DNA from 2 places in the Roseateles sp. T103 genome. Region 2 is predicted to be linked to the other one. Evidence: riboswitches for the same ligand, from Rfam matches in the RefSeq annotation. Region 2 holds a riboswitch; the other holds the start of a gene.

Region 1 (4,206 bases), on a different contig from region 2:
GGTGACGGCCTTCTGGCATTCGGTGCGCCATGCGCGTCCGCTGGCGGTGGGCCTGAACTGCGCGCTGGGCGCCACGCTGATGCGCCCGTATATCGAGGAGCTGGCCAAGGCGGCGGGCGACACGGCGATCAGCTGCTATCCGAACGCCGGCCTGCCCAACCCGATGAGTGACACCGGCTTCGACGAGACGCCGGACGTCACCGCGCGCCTGGTGGGCGAGTTCGCGCAGGCGGGCTTCCTCAATATCGCCGGCGGCTGCTGCGGCACGACGCCGGCGCATATCGCGGCCATCGCCAAGAGCGTCTCGGCCTACAAGCCGCGGGCCTGCGGCCACAAATTCTTCAGTGAGCTGATACCGGCCGCCGCCTGAGCGCTCGGGCGTTCAGAGCTTCAGCAGCCTCTCCAGGCTGACCAGCAGCTTGAGCTCGTGAGGCGCCAGGCAGGCCGTGATGGCCTGCGCGGCCAGGCGGGTGTCGCGGCGCACCGGTTCGCTCCACGGCGCGCCGCTCTTGCCCAGCAGCGAGGCGACGATGGGCTCGTTGGCGCTGTGGCCGCGCTTGATCACGATGCCGACCTCGCCGCTGGCCAGGCGCACCAGCGCGCCGGGCGGGTACAGACCAATGGCCTTGATCAGCGTGTTGCCCACCGCATCGGGCTGCTGCATCTCGTCGTGATAGACCGCGCGCGCCGCCTGCGCCGCGGACAGCGCCTTGCGCGTGCGCCGCGGGCTCAGGCGCGCCGCGTAGATGTCGGCACGCTTGAGCAGGCGGGCCATCTGCTCGGGCATGCTGCGGCCCTCCAGCGGGCCTGGGCCGGCTTCGTGGTGCAGCCGCACCACCTGCAGCCACAGCGAATCCTGCACGCCCAGGCTGCGCAGCAACTCGGCGCCGCGGTCGCCATGGCTGGCGACTTCGCGGCGGTGCAGCTCGCTCATGCGGTCCGTTTGTGCGGCCAGCCGGTCCTGCAGCGTGGTGATGGCGATGTTCATCGACAAGGCGGCACGGGCGAGCACCTCGCGCAGATCCTCGGCCCAGCCGAGCTGGCGGGCGCACAGCTCGGCCAGCGCCATCGTCAGCAGGCCGTGCCGGGCGCTGTAGTGCTCGTAGCTCTGGCCGGCCTCGAAGATCAGCAGCAGCAGCGTCGCATCCGGCTGCTGCTGCAGGCGGCCCTGCATGTCCTGCAGCAGTTCGTCGAAGCGGCGCAGGAAGTCTTCGGGCCGCGGATCGCGCAGCAGGCTGTGCGCGCGCAGCTGCAGGTCGGCCCAGGCCTGCAGGCCGGTGAACTGCGGCGTCGGCGGCCGCTCGTACTTGTAGTCCGGACGGGCCGAGGCGATTGCACCCAGCGTCGCGCCCCGGTGCATCAGCGTGTCAGCCTGATGGGCGACGGCGCGCTGGTACTCCTTGGTTTCATGGGGCTGCACCCAGCCGCCGTTGGCGATCAGCTGCTGTCCCAGCGGCGTGTTGCGCAGCACCTGGCCGCGCGCCAGCAGCAGCTTGCCGCCGGCATCGTAGATGGAGAACTCCAGCACCTGGCCGAAGCGCAGGGCGGATGGAGGGAGGTGGATCAGTTCCAAGGGGGCTCGCGGCTACTGCAGATCAGTCGGTCGATGGCCGGCTGGGGCGCATCATCTCTCATCGTGATTGTCGGCGTCCCGGGGGCCGGGCTTGAGCGGCGCCGATCCGGACCGGGTGGCGCGCGTAAAATCCGCCACGTTCGAGGAGCGTTGCGACGCTGCGGCCAGATGCCGCGGCGCCAGGCTCGAACCCGGGGCGCTGTTCCGCCCCCACAACGACGCTCGCCGATCCACGTTTTGCATCAGTGGCCGCGGTGAGTTGCGCGGCTGCCTCTGTCTGTATCTTCCTGCCGAGACCGCCGCCATGTCGTCCACCGCAAGCCCCACGCAGACCCCGCCGCCGATGAAGCTGTCCGGCCTGGAGCCGGTGCAGATCGGCGAGGGCAGCCTGTTCGTCAACATCGGCGAGCGCACCAATGTCACCGGCTCCAAGGCCTTCGCGCGGCTGATCCTCAACGGTCAGTTCGAGGAGGCGTTGGCCGTCGCCCGCCAGCAGGTCGAGAACGGCGCGCAGATCATCGACATCAATATGGACGAGGCCATGCTGGACAGCAAGGCCGCGATGGTGCGATTCCTGAACCTGATCGCGTCCGAGCCCGAGATTGCGCGCGTGCCCATCATGATCGACTCCTCCAAGTGGGAGGTGATCGAGGCCGGCCTGAAGTGCATCCAGGGCAAGGGCATCGTCAATTCGATCTCGCTGAAGGAAGGCGAGGCCGAGTTCCGCCGCCAGGCCAAGCTGGTGCGTCGCTATGGCGCCGCCGCGGTGGTAATGGCCTTCGACGAGACCGGCCAGGCCGATACCTTCGAGCGCAAGATCGAGATCTGCGCGCGCGCCTACAAGATCTTGGTCGAGGAGATCGGCTTCCCGCCCGAGGACATCATCTTCGACCCCAACATCTTCGCGATCGCCACCGGCATCGAGGAGCATGACAACTACGCAGTCGACTTCATCGAGGCGACGCGCTGGATCAAGCAGAACCTGCCCGGCGCCAAGGTGAGTGGCGGCGTGTCCAACGTGTCCTTCAGCTTCCGCGGCAACGACCCGGTGCGCGAAGCCATCCACACGGTGTTCCTCTATCACGCGATCAAGGCGGGCCTGGACATGGGCATCGTCAACGCCGGCATGATCGGCGTCTACGACGAGCTGGATGCCGAGCTGCGCGAACGCGTCGAGGACGTGGTGCTGAATCGCCGCAAGGATGCGGCCGAGCGCCTGATCGAGGTGGCCGAGCGTGCCAAGGGCGCGGCCAAGGACGACAGCGCGCGCCTGGCCTGGCGCGCCGGCACGGTCGAGGAGCGCCTCTCGCACGCGCTGGTGCATGGCATCACCGAGTTCATCGATGCCGACACCGAGGAATGCTGGCAGGCGGTGCAGGCCAAGGGCGGCCGGCCGCTGCATGTGATCGAAGGCCCGCTGATGGCGGGCATGAACGTGGTCGGCGACCTGTTCGGCCAGGGCAAGATGTTCCTGCCCCAGGTGGTGAAGAGCGCCCGCGTGATGAAGCAGGCGGTGGCCAAGCTGATTCCCTACATCGAGGAAGAGAAGCGCCAACTCGAGGCCGCCGGCGGCGATGTCAGGCCGAAGGGCAAGATCGTCATCGCCACCGTCAAGGGCGATGTGCACGACATCGGCAAGAACATCGTCACCGTGGTCCTGCAGTGCAACAACTACGAGGTGGTGAACATGGGCGTGATGGTCCCTTGCCAGGACATCCTCGCCAAGGCCAAGGTGGAAGGCGCCGACATCATCGGCCTGTCGGGCCTGATCACGCCAAGCCTGGAAGAGATGCAGCATGTCGCCGCCGAGATGCAGCGCGACGAGTACTTCCGCATGAAGAAGATCCCGCTGCTGATCGGCGGCGCGACCACCAGCCGCGTGCACACCGCGGTGAAGATCAGCCCGCACTACGAAGGCCCGGTGGTCTATGTGCCCGATGCTTCGCGCTCGGTGGGCGTGTGCACCGAGCTGCTCTCCGACGAGCGTGCTGCGGCCTTCATCGCCGAGCTCAAGTCCGACTACGACAAGGTGCGCGAGCTGCATGCCAACAAGAAGCAGACGCCGCTGGTGACGCTGGCGCAGGCGCGCGCCAACAAGGCGCAGCTCGACTGGGCGCACTACCAGCCGCCGGTGCCGAAGTTCATCGGCCGCCGCGTGATCAAGAACTACGACCTTGCCGAGTTGGCGCAGTGCATCGACTGGGCGCCGTTCTTCCAGACCTGGGATCTGGCCGGTCCTTTCCCGGCGATCCTGAAGGACGAGATCGTCGGCGCCGAGGCGCAACGCGTGTTCAGCGATGGCAAGCGCATGCTGCAGCGCCTCATCGACGGCCGCTGGCTGACGGCCAACGGCGTGTTCGGCCTGTTCCCTGCCGCGCAGGTGGGTGACGACGACATCGAGATCTACCGCGACGAGAGCCACAGCGAGGTGCTGATGACCTGGCGCGGCCTGCGCATGCAAAGCGAGCGTCCGGTGGTCGATGGCGTGAAGCGACCCAACCGCTGCCTGGCCGACTTCATCGCGCCGAAGGGCACGGTGCCGGACTACATCGGCCTCTTCGCCGTCACCGCCGGCATCGGCGTGGACAAGAAGGAGGCGCAGTTCCTCGCCGACCACGACGACTACTCGGCCA
Region 2 (4,206 bases):
CGGCCTGCCGATGATCGCCCTGAGTGCCAATGCCATGGCCGACGACATCCAGCGCGCCCTCGACGCCGGCTTCGACCGCTATCACACCAAGCCCCTGGACTTCCCTGCCCTGCTCGAGGACCTGGCAGTCCTGCTGAATCGGAGTGCCCCCCAATGAACACCTCCCGACGCCGGTTCTGCATGGGCAGCGCCGCACTGCTCAGCCCGGCCTGGCTGCAGGCACAGACGCAGGCTCCCCAGACGTCGCTGACCATCGGTCTGGCGCCCTTCCTGACCACTGCCGCGATGCTGAATGCCTTTCGGCCGCTGCGCGAGCACCTGGCTCACCAGCTGCAGCAGCCGGTGGAGCTCTATACCGCACGTGATTTCGTCGACCAGGTCCGCCAGACCCGCGCCGGGGCCTACGACATCAGCTATCTGCCCTCGCACATGGCCGGGCTGGCGATCAGCGACTGGGGCTTTCATGCGCTGGCCGGCTCGCTGAGTGGCACACCGGTGCTGCTGCTGGTGCGCAAGGGATCCACCACCGTTCGCGAGCCGGCCGATCTGCGCGGCCGCAAGATCGGCGCGCTGGGCCAGTTGTCGCTGAGCGCTGCGGTGGGCTCGCTCTGGCTGCAACGCCAGCAGCTCAAGCCCGGCCGCGACGTACAGCTGCTTGCGCAGGCCTCGATCAACACCGCCCTGATCAGCCTGGAACGCGGCGATGTCGATGCGGTCTTCGCCACGCGCAACCAGGTCGAGATGCTGCCGGCCGAAGGCTTTCGCAACCACGTCGTGCTGACCGAGGTCGGCAGCGTCGAGGCACCGATCTTCGTGGGCCAGCCGCGCCTGGGCGCCGAGCGGGTGGCACGGCTGCGCGAAGCGCTGCTGGCCTTCGTGCCGGACCCGGCGCGACCCGGCCTGGTGGGCAACACCCAGCTCTACCGCGTCGATGCGGCGGTGCGCAAGCGTCTGGCGCCGCTGCACGACATCGCGCAGGAGCAGCTGCGCGAGGCCGGCCTGCTAGACGGCAGCGGCGCGCGCTGACAGCAGCGCACGGGCCAGTTCCGCGAAGCCCGCACCGCGCTCGGCGCGTGTGACGTAGCCGGGCAGCGACTGCAGCTGCGGCAGGAAGCGGGCGATGTTCGCCACGCCCACCGACAGCGGCATGCGCGCGAACATCTGCTGGTCGTTGGTCGAGTCGCCCACATAGACCCAGTCCTGCGCCTCGAAAGGCTCGCCCAGCACCGCATGCACAGCCCAGTGTGCCGCGCTCCACTTGCTGTGCTCGCCGATCCAGCCATTGATGTGGATGGAGCTGACCGTGGCGCGCAGGCCGTGTTCGCGCATCACCGCGCAGACCGCCTCGATCTGCGCCGCGTCCAGATGGGCATGCTCGCTGTGGTCGATGGCGATGTCGGTCAGCCGGCCGGGGCTGTCGGTGGCCAGCCGTGCGCCCGGCACGCGGGCGAGCACGTCGGCGGCGCAGGCCTGCAGCCGCGCGAAGTTGGCGGCACGCGTGACCTCATCCTGGCAGAAGTCGCAGCGCAGCGCGCCCTCCGCGCCACGGCGCAGCATCACCGCGCCGTTCTCCGCGACGATGGCCGCCACCGGCCAGGCCAGCGCGAAAGGCTCGCTCCAGCCGGCCGGCCGGCCGGTGATCGCGATCACCGGCACGCTCGCAGCATCCAGCGCTGCCAGTGCATCCAGCGCTGACGCGCCGATGCCGGCATGGCCGTCAGTCAGCGTGTCGTCGATGTCGGTGAGCACGCCGCGCAGGCGGCGCAGCCGCTCGGGCGGGCACAGGGCAAGGGCATCCATGGCGCGGCATTGTCCGCAATCCAGCTCCTGTTCCGGACGCTCGGCAGCCGGGCATGCAGCTAGAATCGCGTCATTCCGAGGAGCGTTGCAACCCCGCACCAGGGGCCAGGCTCGGAACAAGATGCTCTGTGGATCACCGCCCAGGCCTCATCGCAACCGCGCTCACCCGCTGAAGTCCTGCGTGGGTGAGAGCCATTTCTCCCGAATCTCCCCCGGCGCCGGACGGCAGCGGCTTCAAGCAATTCGTTGAAGGAGCCCGCCATGAATGCCGCTACCACTGCCAAGACGCTGGCCGCAGACCAGTACCAGATCGCCGACCTGTCGCTCGCCGACTGGGGCCGCAAGGAAATCAAGATCGCCGAGCACGAGATGCCGGCGCTGATGGCGATCCGCCGCGAGTACGCCGCCAGCCAGCCGCTCAAGGGCGCGCGCATCACCGGCTCGCTGCACATGACCATCCAGACCGCCGTGCTGGTGGAGACGCTGCAAGCGCTGGGCGCTGAAGTGCGCTGGGCCAGCTGCAACATCTTCTCCACCCAGGACCACGCCGCCGCCGCGCTGGTGGCCGCCGGCACGCCGGTGTTCGCCCACAAGGGCGAGACGCTGACGGAGTACTGGGACTTCACGCACCGCATCTTCGACTTCGGGCCCAAGGGCTCGGCCGGCGAAGGCCCGAACATGATCCTGGACGACGGCGGCGATGCCACGCTGCTGATGCACCTGGGCCAGCGCGCCGAGAAGGATCTGTCGGTGCTGGCCAACCCGGGCAGCGAGGAAGAGCGCGTGCTCTTCGCGTCGATCAAGGCCAAGCTGGCCGAAGACCCGAGCTGGTACACCCGCAAGAGCGCCGAGATCATCGGCGTGACCGAGGAGACCACCACCGGCGTGCACCGCCTGAAGGAAATGGCCGCCAAGGGCACGCTGCTGTTCCGCGCGATCAACGTCAACGACTCGGTCACCAAGAGCAAGTTCGACAACCTCTACGGCTGCCGCGAGTCGCTGGTCGACGGCATCAAGCGCGCCACCGACGTGATGGTGGCCGGCAAGATCGCCGTTGTCGCTGGCTACGGCGACGTGGGCAAGGGCAGCGCGCAGGCGCTGCGCGCCTTGTCGGCCCAGGTCTGGGTGACCGAGGTGGACCCGATCTGCGCGCTGCAGGCTGCGATGGAAGGCTATCGCGTCGTGACCATGGAGTGGGCCGCCGACAAGGCCGACATCTTCGTCACCGCCACCGGCAACAAGAACGTCATCACCTACGAGCACATGGCCAAGATGAAGGACCAGTCCATCGTCTGCAATATCGGCCACTTCGACAACGAGATCGACGTCGCCGCGCTGGAAGCCAAGTGCCAGTGGGACGAGATCAAGCCGCAGGTCGATCATGTCATCTTCCCTGACGGCAAGCGCATCATCCTGCTCGCCAAGGGCCGCCTGGTGAACCTGGGCTGCGGCACCGGCCACCCCAGCTATGTGATGAGCAGCTCCTTCGCGAACCAGACGATCGCACAGATCGAGCTGTTTGCGCACAAGGATGCGTACGACATCGGCAAGGTTTACGTGCTGCCCAAGCATCTGGACGAGAAGGTGGCGCGGCTGCAGCTGTCGTTGCTCAACGCGCAGCTGACGGAGCTGACCGAGGAGCAGGCGGCGTACATTGGCGTCCCCAAGCAAGGCCCGTACAAGCCCGACACCTACCGCTATTGAGTGGGGGCTACTGCGCGCCTGCCATGCGTCGTTGCGGGTCCCTCCGCAGATCCTCACGTAGCGCTGCTACGTTCCGGTCTGCGGATCCGCCCGCGCCTAGCCTGACAGGCGCTCGCTACGCCCCGCAAGACCGGGCCTTACTTCGATGCGCGCTGACCAACTCCTCGTCGCTCACCAGCTCGCCCCCACGCGATCGGCCGCGCAACGGCTGATCGAGCGGGGTGCCGTGGAATGGGCCTCGGCGAAGGGCTGGGCAGCGGTGCGCAAGGCGGGCGAGGATCTGCCGCAGACGGCGCAGCTGCGCATCACCGACGATGCCGAGCTGCGATTTGTCTCGCGCGGCGGGCTCAAGCTGGAGGGCGCGCTGAAGGCCTGCGGCCTGTCGGTCGCGGGACTCAGCGTGCTGGACGTGGGCCAGAGCACCGGCGGCTTCAGCGACTGCCTGCTCAAGAGCGGCGCGGCGCGCGTGGTCGGCTTCGATGTCGGCCATGGGCAACTGCACGCCAGCCTCGCGGCGGACGCGCGCGTCACCGCGCTCGAAGGCCTGCATGTGCGCGACCTGGCCGGCTCGGCGCTGGAGGGCCACAAGCCCGATGGCGGCTTCGACCTGATCGTCGGCGACCTGAGCTTCATCTCCATGCTCGGTGCACTGCCGCAGCTGGCACCCTGGCTCAAGCCCGGGGGTCAGGTCTTGCTGCTGGT

What was found. Region 2 has a riboswitch for S-adenosylhomocysteine ahead of ahcY (adenosylhomocysteinase). Riboswitches for the same ligand answer to the same signal wherever they lie in the genome.
Region 1: it holds a riboswitch for S-adenosylhomocysteine, as region 2 does, so the genes downstream of both, metH (methionine synthase) here and ahcY (adenosylhomocysteinase) in region 2, are expected to answer to the same signal.

The regions. Positions count from the first base shown of each region.
Region 1 covers NZ_JBXVVS010000003.1:216,984-221,189, forward strand. The annotation lists gene AC2EBS_RS11280 (homocysteine S-methyltransferase family protein) at 1-370, shown strand, start outside; gene AC2EBS_RS11285 (HD-GYP domain-containing protein) at 383-1,573, opposite strand; S-adenosyl-L-homocysteine riboswitch at 1,710-1,804, shown strand; gene metH (methionine synthase) at 1,878-4,206, shown strand, end outside.
Region 2 covers NZ_JBXVVS010000002.1:792,483-796,688, forward strand. The annotation lists gene AC2EBS_RS10000 (ATP-binding protein) at 1-157, shown strand, start outside; gene AC2EBS_RS10005 (phosphate/phosphite/phosphonate ABC transporter substrate-binding protein) at 154-1,026, shown strand; gene AC2EBS_RS10010 (HAD-IIB family hydrolase) at 1,003-1,800, opposite strand; S-adenosyl-L-homocysteine riboswitch at 1,872-1,971, shown strand; gene ahcY (adenosylhomocysteinase) at 2,062-3,504, shown strand; gene AC2EBS_RS10020 (TlyA family RNA methyltransferase) at 3,650-4,206, shown strand, end outside.